DNA from 3 places in the Mesorhizobium sp. B2-7-3 genome. Region 1 is predicted to be linked to each of the others. Evidence: riboswitches for the same ligand, from Rfam matches in the RefSeq annotation. Region 1 holds a riboswitch; each other region holds the start of a gene.
The links. Region 1 has a riboswitch for cobalamin ahead of FJW04_RS14080 (CbtB domain-containing protein). Riboswitches for the same ligand answer to the same signal wherever they lie in the genome.

Region 1 (5,415 bases):
GCTCGGTGTTCGTCACGCTTGGGCTACTGGCAGCCTTTTGCGGCTTCATGACCTGGCGATATCTGCCGAAGTCGCTGTAATCTTCAGGCCTCGGGTGAGCGTGCAGCGTGCCGTTCGCGCACCCAGTTGTGAAAACGGTGCAGGTCGTACTCCTCGGGCATCAGCACGCCAGCTGTATGACGCATCGAGCGGAGGCCCTTCTGGTTGACCTCGCAGATTGCCGCGTCCTCCTCCAGCACCTGTGTGCCGAAGGCAACGATGTTGTCGATGTCGGTCTCGGCGAGCGCCTCGGGCGCGAACAGCCATTCCGCGGTCAATTCGGTCTGTTCGGGACCGAGCGGCGTAAGCCGCACGGTCCTGACATAGTCGACATGGCCGACGATGAACATCGACGGCAGGCTGGTGGCATAGGTCTGACCGGCGCTGCGTTCCGCCGGCGTCAAGCTCGGGAAGATCGGCCCGTGCGTCTGCCCATCACGCGACCATGTCTCAGCCCCGGCGCGCAGGCCGCCGGAAAATTCTGGCGCGTCATTGTCGGCGTGGCGGAGCCATTCGGGATCGTCATGCCGGCTCGTCAGGCCGCGGCCATAGATCGGCACCAGCCGCGACAGGTCCTTGTGGACGCCCGGGCAGTGCAGGCACTCGTTGAAGTTTTCCCAAAAAATCTTCCAGTTGCAGTTCATCACCTTGCGCAGCACGTGGCCCGATACCAGCGTTTCCAGCGGCCAGTTGCCGAAGTCGCCGGAGGCCGGGTCGAAGGAGGATTGCGCCGAGCTGGCGGCATCTTCCGCAAGATTGACGAAGACGAAGCCCCGCCACACCGAGAGCGCGACGCGATAAAGCGGGTGATCGGCCTTGTCGAAGCCGTCAGGCAGCGATTTCGACGGCACGCGCACCAGATCGCCACGCAGCGAATAGGACCAGGCATGATACGGGCAGTTGATCAGCCGCGCCTTCAGCCGGCCCTGGCTTTCCTGGCAAAGCTGCGAGCCGCGATGCCGGCAGGTGTTGTGGAAGGCATGCAACTCGCCGGTGTCGTCGCGCAGCAGGAGGATTTCCTGCGTACCGACGCGGAAGGTGCGGAACGCCAAAGGCTGGGCAAGGTCGGCCTCGCGGCAGACGAGCAGCCAGTTCCTGTACCAGATGGCATCGAGATCGCGCTGATAGTTGTCCTGGTCCCAATAGGCCGACGAGGGCAGCGTCGGCTCGGTTCGAGTCAGGCCGTTATAGGGCACGCGCTCGCTGGCATTGGGCTGCATGGCTGGCTTCCCGTGAGGGGTGCCAGCCGACACCCGGCCATGAAGTTTGTCAATCGGGACGGGAGGAGGGCAGCTTCGCCGATACGGCGCTCCTGCGCTGGCGGCTGTCGGAATTTGGTTTGCCGGGCGCGGCGAATTTCCCTATAGTCACCGATGTCGTCGGTTCCTTTTTGGAGCCAAGAGGGAATGCGGTGCGGGCAGGAATTCCTGCCCAATGCCGTGGCTGCCCCCGCAACTGTGTGCGGTAGTCCTCTCCATATGCCACTGAAGATTTTTCTTCGGGAAGGTGGGGAAGGGCGCTTATCCGCGAGCCAGGAGACCTGCCGGCGACAGGAAACTGACTTCGATGCCCTCGGGTGGAGGGCGAAAGGACAAGACATGACTACCGCTTCCGTCTCCCTCGGCGCCTCCGTCTCCTCGCAGTCGCGCTTCATGCAGCTCGCGCTCGCGGCGCTGCTCGGCATCTTCGTCGTCGGCTTTGTCGGCTTCTCGCATATCGATGCGGTCCACAATGCTGCCCACGACTATCGCCACTCGATGGCGTTTCCCTGCCACTAACGAGGATCCGACATCATGAATCTGTTTCGCAACGTCGTGTTCGTCGCGGCGATCGCGGGGCTCGTGGCCGGTGTCGTTCTCGCCTGCATGCAGGCCTATGCCACCGTGCCGCTGATCCTCAAGGCGGAAGTCTACGAAAAGGCCGGCGGCGGCCACCACCATGATCACGCGGCCGCACCAGCGGCGACCAATGATGCCATGAGCACGGTGGCGCCCGCTGGGAATGCCATGAGCTCTGCCGCGCCCGCGGGCACCGATGCCGTGACACCGGCGGAGGAAGACGAAGGCTGGGCGCCAGCCGACGGTTTCGAGCGTTTCGCCTTTAGCGTGGTTGCCAACATCGTCACCGGGATCGGCTTCGCGCTGGTCCTGGTCGCGGTTTCCGAGTTCTTCGGCGGCGTCGGCAACTGGCGCCAGGGTGTGTTCTGGGGCTTGGCCGGCTTTGCCGTGTTCGCACTGGCACCGGGTCTCGGACTGCAGCCGGAACTGCCGGCAATGCCGGCGGCCGATCTTCTGCCGCGCCAGATCTGGTGGACGGCGACGGCGGCCGCGACCGCGACCGGCCTGGGCCTGATCGTGTTTCGCAGATCGTTGCCATTGACCATCCTCGCCGTCTTGCTGATCGTCGCGCCGCATGTCGTCGGCGCGCCGCAGCCCGACAGTTTCGAAACACCGATCCCGGAAGGCCTACACCATCAGTTCGTGGTGGCGGTGACGGTGACCAATCTGGTGTTCTGGCTGGTGCTCGGCGCGATCGTGGGCGTGGTGCGCAGGCGCTTCACCGGCATGGCGACCAGCCTGCGCGACAGCTTTGCCTGATCGCGGCAGGCTGACCTTCATCATCGGTGGTGCGCGCTCCGGCAAGAGCGCGCACGCCGAAACCCTGATGACGGCATTGCCCTCGCCATGGGCCTATATCGCCACGGCGCAAGCCTATGACGACGAGATGCGCGAGCGCATCGCGCTGCACCGCTCGCGGCGCGGTGAGGGCTGGTCGACCATCGATGCGCCACTCGACCTCGCCGAAGCGCTGGAGGCGTTGCCAGACGGGCAGCCGGTGCTTGCCGACTGCCTGACGCTGTGGCTGACCAATCACACGCTGGCCGATCACGACGTCGAGGCCGCGTGCCGGCGGCTGGCGGACGTGCTGTCGCGGCCGCGCGGACCGTGGTTCGTGGTAACGAACGAGGTCGGGCAAGGCATCGTGCCCGACAACGCGCTGGCGCGTCGGTTTCGTGACGATGCCGGCCGGCTCAACCAGCGGGTCGCCGCGATTGCCGACACGGTGCTGCTCATGGTGGCGGGGCTACCGCTCAAGGTGAAGTGAAATGACCGATATCGACGACAAGGATGAAGAACGCCATCGCGCCAAGATGGCCAAGCGCAAGGCGGTGCAGGACGCCGAGGTTGCGGGCAAGACGATCGAGAAGGGGTTGCTGATCGTCAACACCGGTCCCGGCAAGGGCAAGACCACGGCCGCCTTCGGTCTCGCGCTGCGCGTGCTCGGCTACGGCAAGCGCGTCGGCGTCGTCCAGTTCATCAAGGGCAAGTGGCACACGGGCGAGAAGGACGCCTTTGCCGTCTTTGGCGATCGCGTCGTCTGGCACGCAATGGGCGAGGGTTTCACCTGGGAGACGCAGGACCTGAAGCGCGATATCGCTGCCGCCGAGGCCGCCTGGGCCAAGGCTCTGGAATTGATCGACGATCCCTCGATCAGCCTTGTCGTGCTCGACGAGCTCAACATTGCCCTGCGCTACGACTATCTCGCTCTCGACAAGGTGGTTGCGGCGCTCAAGGCTCGCCGCGAAGGCCTGCATGTCGTCGTCACCGGCCGCAACGCCAAGCCGGCACTGATCGAGGCGGCGGACCTGGTCACCGAGATGGGGGTGACAAAGCACCATTTCTCGGCGGGCGTGAAAGCGCAGCAAGGCATCGAGTTCTAGAAAACCAGAACGGCGATCAGCGCGACCAGGCCGAACAAGCCGATCAGCAGGTAGTCCGCGACCCGGTAAAGCTTGAGCGCCCGCCTGATATCGCCGCTGTCGACATCGCGGCGGCCGCCTTCGCCCATGAAGATGTCGTCGACCATGACACCGCCATAGCTGCGTGGTCCGGCGAGCGCGAGCCCGAGCGCGCCGGCCATGGCCGCTTCCGGCCAGCCGGCATTGGGCGAGCGGTGTTTTTTCGCGTCGCGCCGTACCGCCTTCCAGGCGTCGCGGGGGTCGGCGCCCTCGACCAGGAGGGAAGCGAGCACGATCAGCAGCGCCGTCAGCCGCGATGCAGGCAGGTTGATCCAGTCGTCGAAGCGCGCCGCCGCCCAGCCGAAGGCCTCATGGCGCGGAGTCCGGTGGCCGACCATCGAATCGGCGGTGTTGGCCGCCTTGTAGGCCGCGCCGCCGGCGAGCCCTCCGACCCCGGTCCAGAAGGCGGGGGCGACGATGCCGTCGGAAAAATTTTCCGCCAGGCTCTCGATCGCCGCGCGGCAGACGCCGGCGCGGTCGAGCATCTCGGGATCACGGCCGACGATCCGCGAAACGGCGGCTCGGCCCATGTCGAGGCCTCCGCTGTCGAGCGCGTCGGCGACGGCTTCGACATGTTCGTAAAGGCTTTTCTGCGACAGAAACGATGTCGCCAGAAAGACGGCAATGATCCACCCCAGGGGGACGAACCAGAGCAGAACAAGCTGCACGCAAAGGCCCGCTATCGCCGGCACCAGCACGATGACCAGAAGCGCCTGGACACCACGTTGGCGACGCAGCGCGTCGGGATCAGTGGCGCGGTTGAGCCGCAAGTCGAGAAAGGATATCAGCCTGCCGAACCATGTCACCGGATGGCCGATGGCGCGAAACAGCCAGTCGGGATAACCAAGGGCGAATTCGACAATTAATGACAGGAAAGCGATCAGGACTGACATGAAGCTTCTTGAAGGAGCGGTGGACCATGGTGGAAGTCTTGGCCGGGCAAGGGCGCTTTTCCCCAATGCCGTGCTGCCTTTCGTCGACCTCTCGACCGGTATCAATCCGCACTCCTACCCGCTTTTCGACCTGCCCGCCACCTCGCTGTGGCGATTGCCAGAGGCCGCGCGTGGGCGCGAACTGGTAGAGATCGCGGCCAACACCTATGGGGCGCCTTCCCCAGCAAGCGTGGTGGCGGCCCCTGGCACACAGATCCTGTTACCGCGCGTCGCCTCGCTGGTGAGGCCCGGCAAGGCAATGGTGCTGGGGCCGACCTATGCCGAACACGCCCGGGCGGCGGCGATTGCCGGGCACGAGGTGGTCGAGGTCAGCGATTTCGCGGCGCTGGCGGAAGCCGACCTCGCCATCATAGTCAATCCGAACAATCCCGATGGGCGCGTCGTCGAGCGCGACCGGTTGCTGGTGCTGGCCGCCGGACTTCGCGCCAAGGGCGGGCTGCTGGTCGTCGACGAGGCGTTCATGGATGTCGGTCCACGCGAGCACAGCCTCGCCGGCGATGTCGGCCAGGGCGGCATCGTCGTGCTGCGTTCCTTTGGCAAGTTCTTTGGTTTGGCCGGCCTGCGGCTCGGGTTCGCGCTTGCCGACGCGCCGACGGCTGAACGGCTGGACATGCAGTTCGGGCC
Region 2 (5,415 bases), on a different contig from region 1:
AACAGCGTGCTGACGGCAACGCCCGCTTCCGGGAACAGCGCGGCGCTGAGGCCCACAGATAGCGATGCGCCGGCAATATAGACCAGTTCGTCCGCCGCCGACTCGAAGGCGAAGGCGGTGTTCATCTCGGGCCGGCCCCGGAAAATCTCGGTCCAGCGCGCCCGCACCATGGCCGGCATGCTTGGCATCGCCGCGGCCAGCAGCGCCGACGCGAACAGCGTCCATACCGGCCAGTCTTGATTGGCCGATGCGATCAGGGCCGCGAATGCGAGCACGGAGATGATGGTGGTGGGTACGACAACCCGCGTCTGGCCGAGGCGGTCGACCAACCTCGATATCTGCGGCGCCAGGAAGGCATTGGCCAAGGCGAATGTCGCCGAAACCGCACCCGCCACCCAGTATTCGCCACGCGTCTGCGACAGCATAGCCACGATGCCGATCGGGGCCATGGCGATCGGCAGGCGCGCCATGAAGCCGGCGGCGGCAAAGCCCCTGGCTCCGGGAGCGCGAAACATTTCCGAATAGGGGTTTTGCATGATCCTGTTCCTCGACAAGGGGCGATTCAACAATTACATACGAGACGTATAAGTGTTAAATAGAGCATACGTCGCGTATGTCAATTGGCATACGGAGCGTATGTAAGTAAGGCCGGAAGCATGCATCGACCGCGCAAGGAGATGATCGCCGAAACACGCGCCAAGCTGATCACCGCGGCACGCCAGGCTTTCGGTACCATCGGCTATGCCGAAGCGTCGATGGATGATTTCACCGCGTCGGCCGGGCTGACGCGCGGCGCCCTTTATCATCACTTCGGCGACAAGAGGGGACTGCTTGAGGCGGTTATCGCCGAAATCGACGCGGAAATGGCGGCCCGGGTGAATGAGGTCGCGTCGCGGGCGCCGACCCGCTGGCAGCATTTCGTCGACGAATGCACCACCTATATCGAAATGGCGCTGGAGCCGGAAATCCAGCGCATCATGTTCCGGGATGGTCCGGCTGTGCTGGGCGATCCGGCACTGTGGTCGAATGCCAATGCCTGCGTCGGTTCAATGACCGATCATCTGACAGCGCTGCAGCGGGAAGGGGTGGTCGTCCCCGGCGTCGACCCGGAGTCGGCAGCGCGGCTGATCAATGGGGCGAGCAGCCAGGCCGCGCAGCGCATCGCCAATTCGCAAGATCCCGAAACGACATCGAAGATGGTGGTGGCCGCGTTCAAGCAATTGCTCGAAGGCCTGCTGAAAAAGCCGGAAGCGCTTTCAAGATGAACCACCATGGCAGTCCCGCCACTGCCTGCAATTGACAATAGCCGGTTTGAGCGCATCCTCCGCAGCCATCTCTGAGGGGAGATTCGGGGCATGTGGGATTTCGATATCGGCAGGTCGGTGTCCATCATGATGCGGACCTGGCCTTTCATTGTCTTTCGCATGATCGTCTATTTCGGCATCACGCTGGCCTACATCGTGGCCACCGGCACCGGCGCCTCCGTCGGCTATGGCGTCGGCCATATTTCTACCGATCCCGACGGACCATTGTCTTTTGCGATGTGGGGTGGCGTGGTCGGTTTCGGCATCGTCTCGATCGCCGTCTACTGGATCCGCGAATACATCCTCTACGTCGTCAAGGCGGGCCATATCGCCGTCATGGTGCATCTGATCGACGGCAATGATATTCCCCACGGCCAGAACCAGATCGCCTACGCGAAAGAAGTCGTGACCGAGCGTTTTGCCGAGGCCAATATCCTTTTCGTCGTCGACCAATTGGTCAAGGGCGCCATACGCGCCATCACCGGCCTGCTCGGCGGCATCGCGGCCTTCCTGCCCATTCCTGGCCTGAGCGGCCTGGTTTCGTTCCTCAACACGGTGATTCGCCTGTCGCTGACCTATGTCGACGAGATCATTCTCGGCTACAACATCCGCATCAGTTCGTCCTCGCCGTTCGAAACCGCGCGCCAAGGCGTTGTGCTCTACGCCCAGAACGGCAAGACCATGGTCAAGAATGCCGTCTGGCTAGGGGTCATCATGTGGGGCGTGTCGTTCGTGATTTTCCTGCTGATGCTGGCTCCGGCAGCCGCTATTCTTTACGTCATGCCCGGGCAGCTCGCCGGCTGGGCTTTCGTGCTGGCAATCGTCTTTGCCTGGGCCTTCAAGGCGGCCTTCATTGAGCCGTTCGCCATTGCCTGCCTGATGCAGGTCTATTTCAAGACCATCGAGGGTCAGGTGCCCGATGCCGCCTGGGACGCCAGGCTGGCCGAAGCCTCGTCGAAGTTCAGGGAACTCAAGGACAAGGCGCTCTCCACTTTCGGCGGTTCGCGCTGGGGCACGGCCGGCGCGACGCGCTGATCGGCTAGGCTCGCGGGCGCACCGGCGGCGGTACAGAGCCACGCCACTGCTGATTTGAGCGGCGCTTCGCCTTGTCCGCGAAAAGTCTCGCTCATGATAAGCTCGGGCAACGGCAGCCGCCGGCCCCAGCCGTGTGTTTCGAGATCCGGCTTCGGTGCGAATTCGGAAACGCGGCCGACGCAGAGATAGGCGATCGGCGTCACTTGATCGGGAATGGCCAGCAAGCTTTTCAGCGCTTGCGCCTCGATGATGCTGACCCAGCCGACGCCGACGCCCTCGGCGCGTGCCGCCAGCCAGAAATTCTGCACCGCGCAGACCGTGCTGTAGAGATCCATCTCCGGATTGTGCCAGCGCCCCAGCGGCGAGCCTTTCGAGCGCTCGCGGTCGCAGGTGATGCAGATGTTGAGCGCGCTTTCGCAAATGCCTTCGAGCTTGAGCTTGCGGTAGAGCGCCTGCCGTTCTGCCTCGATTTCAGGCAGTTCCCGTTCTCGCGCGGCCAGGAACAGGTCGCGCACTTCCGCCCGCCGCGCGGCATCGCGAATGACGATGAAATTCCAAGGTTGCATGAAGCCGACCGATGGCGCGTGGTGGGCGGCAAGCAGCAGCCGCGCCAGCACCTCGTCGTCGATGGCCTCCGATGTAAAATGGCTGCGGACGTCGCGCCGCGTGAAGATGGCGCGGTAAACAGCGTCGCGCGCAATCTGGTCAAATCCATCGCCCATTGGAGTGGTCATAGCTTCCGGCATCGCTTGTCCCCTTGCGATTGCAACCGATGTCATCCGCCTGACCATGCGGATGACGATGCCTGCCAGGCCGGTCTTCTGGCTCGGGATCAACCCGCGTCCGGTGCCTTCCCGTCATCGACAGTGGCATTTACCGGCGCGGTCCCCCTCACAGCGTTGGGCACGCCACGGAGTTCAACCGTGTTCCCGATTCTCCCGCCAGGGCATTTGCAGCCAAGTGGAATCACTTGGCGTCGCAGAATGCGGCTAAAACAAACAGACCGGCAGGCACCAGGCAGTAGCGGCAGTCTTACTCCGAAGGGCCGGCGACGCCAATGCCCGCAGCGACATCAATGGACGCAGGTTCGATTTTCCCCAGCGATCAAGCCGCGACGCATGGCCATCACGGCGCCGGGGCACTAGATAGGGGGCATGGCCACCCGTCTCTACACGCACCCGATCTTTCTCGAACACATCACCCCGCCCGGTCACCCTGAGCGGCCCGACCGCCTGCGCGCCATCGAGCGCGTGCTCGACGACGAAGCTTTTGCCGCGCTTGACCGCGTCGAGGCACTGCAAGGCGACGAGGCGACCATCCTCTACGCGCATCCCGCCGATTTCGTCGCGCGTGTCCGCGCCGCCATCCCCGACGAAGGCATTGCCCGCATCGACGCCGACACCACCGCCAGCCCGAAAAGCTGGCAGGCGGTGATTACGGCGATCGGTGCCGCCAATGCCGCCGTCGACGACGTCTTTGCGGGCCGCGCCGACAACGTCTTCGTCGCCGCCCGCCCGCCCGGCCACCATGCCGAAAAGACCACGGCCATGGGCTTCTGCTTCTTCAACACGGCGGCAATCGCAGCGCGCCATGCGCAGAGGAAGCATGGCGCCGAGCGTGTCGCTGTCGTCGACTGGGACGTGCATCACGGCAACGGCACCCAGGATATTTTTTGGGACGATCCCTCGGTGCTCTATTGCTCGACGCACCAGATGCCGCTTTATCCCGGCACGGGCGCGAAGAGTGAGACCGGCGCCGGCAACATCGTCAATGCGCCGCTGGCGCCTCGGACGGGCAGCGAGGTGTTTCGCGATGCGTTCCTGTCGCGCGTGCTGCCGGCACTCGACAATTTCGCGCCGGATCTGATTATCGTTTCGGCCGGCTTCGACGCGCACCATCGCGACCCGCTGGCGGAAATCAATCTGACCGAAGACGATTTCGACTGGGCGACCGGCCAGCTGATGCAGCGCGCCGCAATCCACGGCGGCAACCGGCTCGTCAGCCTGCTCGAGGGCGGCTACGATCTGCAGGGATTGGCATTTTCGGTCGCCGCCCATGTCGGGCGACTGATGAAAGGATGAATGATGACCGGTGAGATCAACGAAGACGTCAAGGCGATGAGCTTTGAACAGGCACTCGACGCACTGGAGAAGATCGTCGATGATCTGGAGCGTGGCGACGTGCCGCTCGACCAGTCGATCCGGATTTACGAGCGGGGCGAGGCGCTGAAGGTCCATTGCGACCGGCTGCTGAAGGCCGCCGAGGACAAGGTCGAGAAGATCAGGCTGTCGCGCGACGGCAAGCCGGTTGGAACCGAGCCGCTCGACGCGGACTGAGGTCCGGAGCAGCCTACCGGTTTTTGGACACGATCATCATTGAGGATACAGTTCGTCCCGATTGAAACGGACAAGAGGAGATACGGAAGCGATGTGCAGAAACATCAAGACCCTGTTCAATTTTGATCCGCCGGCAACCAACGACGAAGTCCGCGACGCGGCACTGCAGTTTGTCCGCAAGCTGAGCGGCACAACGCGGCCTTCTGCCAAGAACCAGCATGCGTTCGATCATGCCGTCGAAGCCATCGCGGCATCCGCACGCGAATTGCTCGATTCCCTCGAAACCCACCAGCATCCGCGCAATCGCGAAGAGGTGGCGGCCAAATTAAAAGCAAAAGCGGCGATCCGGTTCGCCTGATATGCCCAAGCGCCCATTGACCGCTGACGAGGAGAGTTCATGAGCTTCTTCCCCGGCAAGGACCCTGAGGCCGGCGATGCCTTCGCCAGCGACCAGATCGAGTTGATGGTTATCCCCAACGCCAAGGACATTGGCGGTTTCGAGGTGCGTCGCGCCTTGCCGACAGCCAAGCGGCGCCTGGTCGGGCCGTTCATCTTCTTCGATCGAATGGGCCCCGCGATCATGCGTGCCGGCCAGGCGCTCGATGTTCGTCCGCACCCGCATATCGGCCTGTCGACCGTGACCTATCTGTTCGACGGCAAGATCAGGCATCGCGATTCGCTCGGCACCGAGATGGTCATCCAACCCGGCGACGTGAACCTGATGACGGCTGGTCGCGGCA
Region 3 (5,415 bases), on a different contig from region 1:
GCACGGTCATGAAATGGCTGCCGGGGCAGGGTTCCAGCAGATCGTCGTCGATGTGTTCGACCATCATCATCAGGGAATAGGTAAGCTCCAGAGCGGGGTCGGCGTCAAAGCATGCGATATCGGCCTTGAATCGTCCCGCAGGCGAGACATCATCCGAATCGAGGAACGACACGAGCTCCGTTTCCGGCGTGAGCAGTCTGAGACCAGCGTTGCGAGCCCGGGTCACGCCCATGTTCTCTTGCCGGAAAAGACGAATGCAGGGGTTCTCGGCCATCATCGAACGCACGGCCTCCGGCGACCCGTCGGTCGAGCCGTCGTCGATCACGATGATGTCGAGATCGGCGGCATCTTGCTGCCGCACGAGCGAGCGCAGCGCCGAGACGACATAGCGCTCGCGATTGTACACAGGCATGATCACGCTGAGCTTCACCGGGCGCCTCGTGTCAGGAAATCCTCGATCGTGCGGGCGATCTCTGCCGGGTCGATGCCGAGGGACAAACGGAAGCACGGCAGGTGGCGCGTCAATTCGCTGAAGAAGCGAAAGCCGCTTTCGCGCTCGCCCGGCATCTGGGCGATGCCGGACGGCGCCAAGGCAATCATGGCATCCCTGCGCGACACCGGCATAATCGAACTTGCTCCGCCTCCGCTGATATGTGGCACCACCAGCGCGACGATGTCCAGCATGGCGGGCACCGGCCGAGGCGCGATATCATGAATATGGAACGTGTGCTTGCCTTGCCAGTTCAGCGGGCCTTGCGCCGTTAGCCGCTGCCGCAGGCCCAGCCGGGCGAAACCTTCCGTGTCCTGCTTCAACGTCGAAAAAAGGGGGCGCGCGGTCACGCCGTCGGTGAGATCGATCAGCACATAGTCGTCGCCGACACTGTCGAGCCCGTTAAGCAGGCCGGCGGCGACGGTCCCCGATTTCCCGGCCCCGCCCGAGCCGGCAAGCAGAATACCGTTGCCGTCGATGCCAAGCGTGCCGGCATGCGTCAGCCGCATGCCGCGCGCGGCATATTCCCAGTGCAGGAAGGCGCGCAGCGGTGCTCCCGGCTCCCAGGGCGGAAAGGCATCGGCCGAGGCCATCAGCTGCACGCCGACGCGGCGGTGCGGATCGTAGACCTGCCAGAAATCCAGGTCGTGGAAATGGTGCCCGCGCAAACCGGCTTCGGCGAGCCGTTTGGCAAAACCGTGCTCGGTGAAATGGGCATCGCCCCAGTGCGCCGGCTCCGGGATGCCGTCAATGCCGGGATGCGCGATGAAGATGCGACCCGTGGACGGTGCCGGCTGGTCATGCCCGGGCTCGACAAAAGCATGGCCCAATGCATCGGCAAGCACGCCGTGACCGAGATGCACGGTCAGTTCAAGCCAGGGCAGGCGAACCTTTCGCATGGTCGGATAGCACGCGGCCGCGCCTTCAGCGGCGGCGATGAGATACCTGGCGTAATCCGGCAAGGTTTCGAGCGTGACGCGCGGCATCAATCGCCTTCCATCACGCTGCGGCCGCCCCGTCAGGAAGCCTGCTTGACCGCCGGCCAGCCGAGAGGTTCCTCGACCTCGTGGATGGGATCAACGACGATCAGGTCGGCGAGGTCGTCGTGAATGCTCACATTGAGCGGCTCGTTCGTGGCGGCAAGCTCGGCAGGCAAATCGCCCGGCAAAGGCTGCGCCGCCGCGTCCAAGCGCACCAGCAAACCCAATTCGAGCAATTGCGATATGAAGCGTTCGAGTTCGGCCTGGCCTATTGTCGAGCCGCCGGCGCTCAGCCCGACCAGAGCCTGGGCGTCCGCGCCGGATGAAAGCGCCTGCCATACCTTGCTGCCGGAATCGGAAAAGCCGAAATATTTGCCATTGGCAAGATTGAGCACCACGGCCTCGCCATCGAAAGATTCGAAAACGATATCCCGGCTCGCTACCGCATAGGCGTGGGAGTCATGCGTCATTGTTGCCCCGTCCTGCATTTCCTGCCCGCCAGCAGGACCGCTTCCACCAACAACGCCTGTAAACTTTCAGGTCTTCCTTGGCAAGGTAACCTTTGCCGGCAACGCGGGACCATTTCCGGGTTCAGTCGAAAGCCGGGCGGATCAAGCCTCGATTTCAAGCGGCGACAATGGCTTGGAACAACAGGCCAGGATGAAGCCATCATCGATCTCATGATCGAGGATGCCGCCATTGTGGCTCATCTCGACGCTGCCGGAGACTTTCTTCACTTTGCAAGTTCCGCAAAGGCCGAATTCGCAGGCGGCCGGTATTCGCACGCCCGAGGCGCGCGCCGTCTGCAGCACGGTCTGGCCGCCGACACAGTCGGCGTCGACATCCGAAAGCGCGAAGCGGATCGGCGTCGCGGCTTCGACGCAAATCGCCGCGCCGTCTTCAGCCGGCGAGGCAAACGGCGCCGGGATTTCCTCCATCGCCGGCGCGGCAAAGCTCTCCTGATGGTATTTTGCCATGTCGAACCCGGCGGCCTCCAGCATGCCGCGCACGGCGCGCATGAAAGGGTCGGGGCCGCAGCAGAAGATTTCGCGTTCGCGGAAATCGGGCGCCAGGAGCGGCAGCCGGATGGCGTCGATGCGGCCCATATGGCCGTACCAGCCCTCGCGGCTCGACCGCTCCTCGATCATGAAGCCGAGCGACAGGCCCGGCATATGGCCGCCGAGCAGTTCGAGTTCCTTGCGAAAGATGATCTCTTCCGGGCGCCGCGCGCAATTGACGAAGCCGACATCGGTCCATGGCGCGCAGTCGTTCAGCCAGCGCAGCATCGACATCATCGGCGTCACGCCCGAACCGGCCGAGATGAACAGGTATTTCGCCGCCGGGTGGCTGTGCAGCGAAAAGTCGCCGCCCGGTCCATAGGCCTTGACGTGCGAGCCGGGCGTCAGGTGATCGAACATCCAGCGTGTGCCGACGCTGCCCGCCTGCGCCTTCACCGTCACCGCGATCGAGAATGGCCGTGACGGCGATGATGACAGCGTGTAGGTGCGCATCAGCGGGCCGTCCGGTGTCGGCAATTCCAGCGTCACGAACTGGCCCGGCTTGTAGCGGAACCAGGTCTGGTTGTCGGAGCGGAAGGTGAAGGTCTTGACGTCGGGCGCCTCGTCGCTGACGCCGGTTACTTCCAGCACCTGCAGCCTGTCGTTCCACGGCGCCATCTGGTCGAGGTGGCGATAGAGGCCAAGATCAGTCATGGCGTTCATCCCTGCATACCTTTCATTTTGGGCGTGTCGTGATCCCAAAGCCGCTGCACAGTTTTGGCCGACATGCGCTAGGCGACACTGCGCAGAGCAGGCCGGCCGTCTTCGGAAAGCCGTGGGCCGATAAAGCGCGCGTACCAGTCGACGAACTGGATGACGCCGCCCTCGTGCAGCTCCGAATAGGGACCGGGCTCGTAGGCCGGCGACAGGATGCCGAAGGCGTTTTCCTCGACGATGCGGCGGTCCTGGTCGTTGGTCTCGGTCCAGACATGGGTGAGTTCGGCGAGATCGTAGTCGACGCCTTCCACGGCATCCTTGTGGACCAGCCATTTGGTCGTAACCGCTGTTTCCGTGGCGCTGACCGGCAGCACGCGGAACGTCACCGCATGATCCACGAGGATATGGTTCCAGGTTGTCGGGTAGTGATAGTGCATCAGCGTGCCGATCCGGTCGGCCGAGACGCTGTCGGACAGGTTCTTCTTCACCGCCCGCTTGCCGGTCATCGTGTAGCTCTGGGCATCGCGCAGCAGCGGCGCGCGGGTGGCGCGGTATTGTCCAGCCGGGTCGATGCGAAACTTGCTGGGCAGGCCAACAGCTTCGCACCTCGCCCAGTGGGCCAGCATCTCCGGATCGCTGTCGGCGCCTTGCACGCCGGTCACGGTCGGCGCTTCCGGGAAGGTCTTGCACAGCTCAGGATGATTGCCCGCGCAATGGTAGCATTCGCGGTTGTTTTCCCAGACCAGCTTCCAGTTGCCCTTCTCGATGATCGTGCTCTCGAAGGCGATCTTGGCCTCGCTCAGCCGGTGCGGCAGGAGATAGGGCTCGATCATCGCCCGCATCGGCGCGAAGTCGGCGGGCTCCTTGGCCAGGCAGATGAAGACATAGCCGGCGACGCTTTCGCAGGCGACCGGCTTGAGCCCGAACTGGCTCTTGTCGAACCCATCGGCCATCTGGCGGGCGAACAGCAGCCGGCCGTCGAGTTCGTAGGTCCACTGGTGATAGGGACACACCAGTTTGGCGGCCATGCCCTTCTCGGTGTTGCAGACGCGGCTGCCGCGATGGCGGCAGGAATTGTGGAAAGCGTTGATCTTGCCCTGCTGATCGCGCACCAGCACGACCGGATAATCGCCGATCTGCACGGTGATGAAGCTGCCCGGCTTGGGCAACTCGCAATCATGGCCGATGAACAGCCAGTCGCGATACCAGATCAGTTCCATGTCAAGCTTGAAGTAGTCCGGGTCGGTATAGAAGGGCTGTTCCAGCGAAAGGCCCTGTCTGCGGCCGTTTAAAAGCCTCAGCATGTCGTTGCGCGCGTCCATGTCCTGTCCTCATTTTCAAGGACTGAACTGGTGGTGATGGAGGAAGGACTGGGCGCAAGCCGGCGAAAGCCGGACAACACCATCCGCCCCTTGACCGCCCACCGCGATCAGTCGAGTTCTAGCGATCTCGGGCTGGTTTCCGGGCTCTGGAGTTGTCCTGGCGGACCATCGCGACACCTTCCCAAGCTTTCGCCCAGTGGTCTCCCGTTGCGACTTGAACTCCACCACCGTTGCGGGGGCAGCGCCGGAATCTGACCGGCTTCCCAATTCTCCGCTCCGTCGTCACGCAGCGGCACCTGAGATCGCTCGATCTAATCACGACAGGGTTTGCGACATCGGCACGAAAGCGACATCGCATCCATGCGGCGCGACACGTACGCGGGATCGTCCCGGCGCGGTTGCAGCGGGGGAATCGCCTCTTCTCGCCAGGTGCGCGGGCACCGTTTTCGACCCTCAGCGGGCCGGAAAAGGGTTAATGGTTTCGAAAAGTGACTATTAGCAGAGTCTAAAATCGAACCGAACGGTTCGTTTCTGTTGACGGTGCGTGCAGGACGGTGTGAACGCCCAGCCTTCCGACACAGTTGGTGATCGGGGCGTGATCTTATGCAACTATTTGATATCAAATGGAAAAATAAGACATGTAGAAGGCGTTGGTACAATTTCAAGTGGTGGAGTCATGGTCCACGCTGAACAACTTCGTGATTGGAAACGGCAAGGGGGCTCTCCCACATCGGGGCTGTCCGAACGACGCGATTTAATCCCAAGACACGCCGCTAGACGGACGGGAAAAATACTGGAGTACAAAAATGAAAAAGATCATTCTCACTGCCGCCGCCCTTCTGGCTATTTCCGGCAGCGCCTTCGCTAGCAGCGACCATTATGGTTCGAACGCCGCGACCCCCACGGCC

Region 2: it holds a riboswitch for cobalamin, as region 1 does, so the genes downstream of both, bluB (5,6-dimethylbenzimidazole synthase) here and FJW04_RS14080 (CbtB domain-containing protein) in region 1, are expected to answer to the same signal.
Region 3: it holds a riboswitch for cobalamin, as region 1 does, so the genes downstream of both, FJW04_RS00015 (aromatic ring-hydroxylating dioxygenase subunit alpha) here and FJW04_RS14080 (CbtB domain-containing protein) in region 1, are expected to answer to the same signal.

What each region holds. Positions count from the first base shown of each region.
Region 1 covers NZ_VFTY01000005.1:312,384-317,798, forward strand. The annotation lists gene FJW04_RS14070 (MFS transporter) at 1-80, shown strand, start outside; gene FJW04_RS14075 (aromatic ring-hydroxylating dioxygenase subunit alpha) at 84-1,259, opposite strand; cobalamin riboswitch at 1,403-1,602, shown strand; gene FJW04_RS14080 (CbtB domain-containing protein) at 1,638-1,817, shown strand; gene FJW04_RS14085 (CbtA family protein) at 1,833-2,636, shown strand; gene cobU (bifunctional adenosylcobinamide kinase/adenosylcobinamide-phosphate guanylyltransferase) at 2,629-3,144, shown strand; gene cobO (cob(I)yrinic acid a,c-diamide adenosyltransferase) at 3,146-3,760, shown strand; gene cbiB (adenosylcobinamide-phosphate synthase CbiB) at 3,757-4,731, opposite strand; gene cobD (threonine-phosphate decarboxylase CobD) at 4,730-5,415, shown strand, end outside.
Region 2 covers NZ_VFTY01000006.1:47,310-52,724, reverse strand. The annotation lists gene FJW04_RS15090 (MFS transporter) at 1-536, opposite strand, end outside; gene FJW04_RS15085 (TetR/AcrR family transcriptional regulator) at 657-1,265, shown strand; gene FJW04_RS15080 (hypothetical protein) at 1,356-2,339, shown strand; partial or broken gene bluB (5,6-dimethylbenzimidazole synthase) at 2,456-3,061, opposite strand; cobalamin riboswitch at 3,133-3,315, opposite strand; gene FJW04_RS15070 (histone deacetylase family protein) at 3,494-4,420, shown strand; gene FJW04_RS15065 (exodeoxyribonuclease VII small subunit) at 4,424-4,675, shown strand; gene FJW04_RS15060 (DUF2277 domain-containing protein) at 4,767-5,033, shown strand; gene FJW04_RS15055 (pirin family protein) at 5,073-5,415, shown strand, end outside.
Region 3 covers NZ_VFTY01000001.1:371-5,785, reverse strand. The annotation lists gene FJW04_RS00035 (glycosyltransferase family A protein) at 1-430, opposite strand, end outside; gene FJW04_RS00030 (serine kinase) at 427-1,476, opposite strand; gene FJW04_RS00025 (PqqD family peptide modification chaperone) at 1,509-1,940, opposite strand; gene FJW04_RS00020 (hybrid-cluster NAD(P)-dependent oxidoreductase) at 2,082-3,182, opposite strand; gene FJW04_RS00015 (aromatic ring-hydroxylating dioxygenase subunit alpha) at 3,260-4,507, opposite strand; cobalamin riboswitch at 4,620-4,822, opposite strand; gene FJW04_RS00010 (DUF680 domain-containing protein) at 5,314-5,415, shown strand, end outside.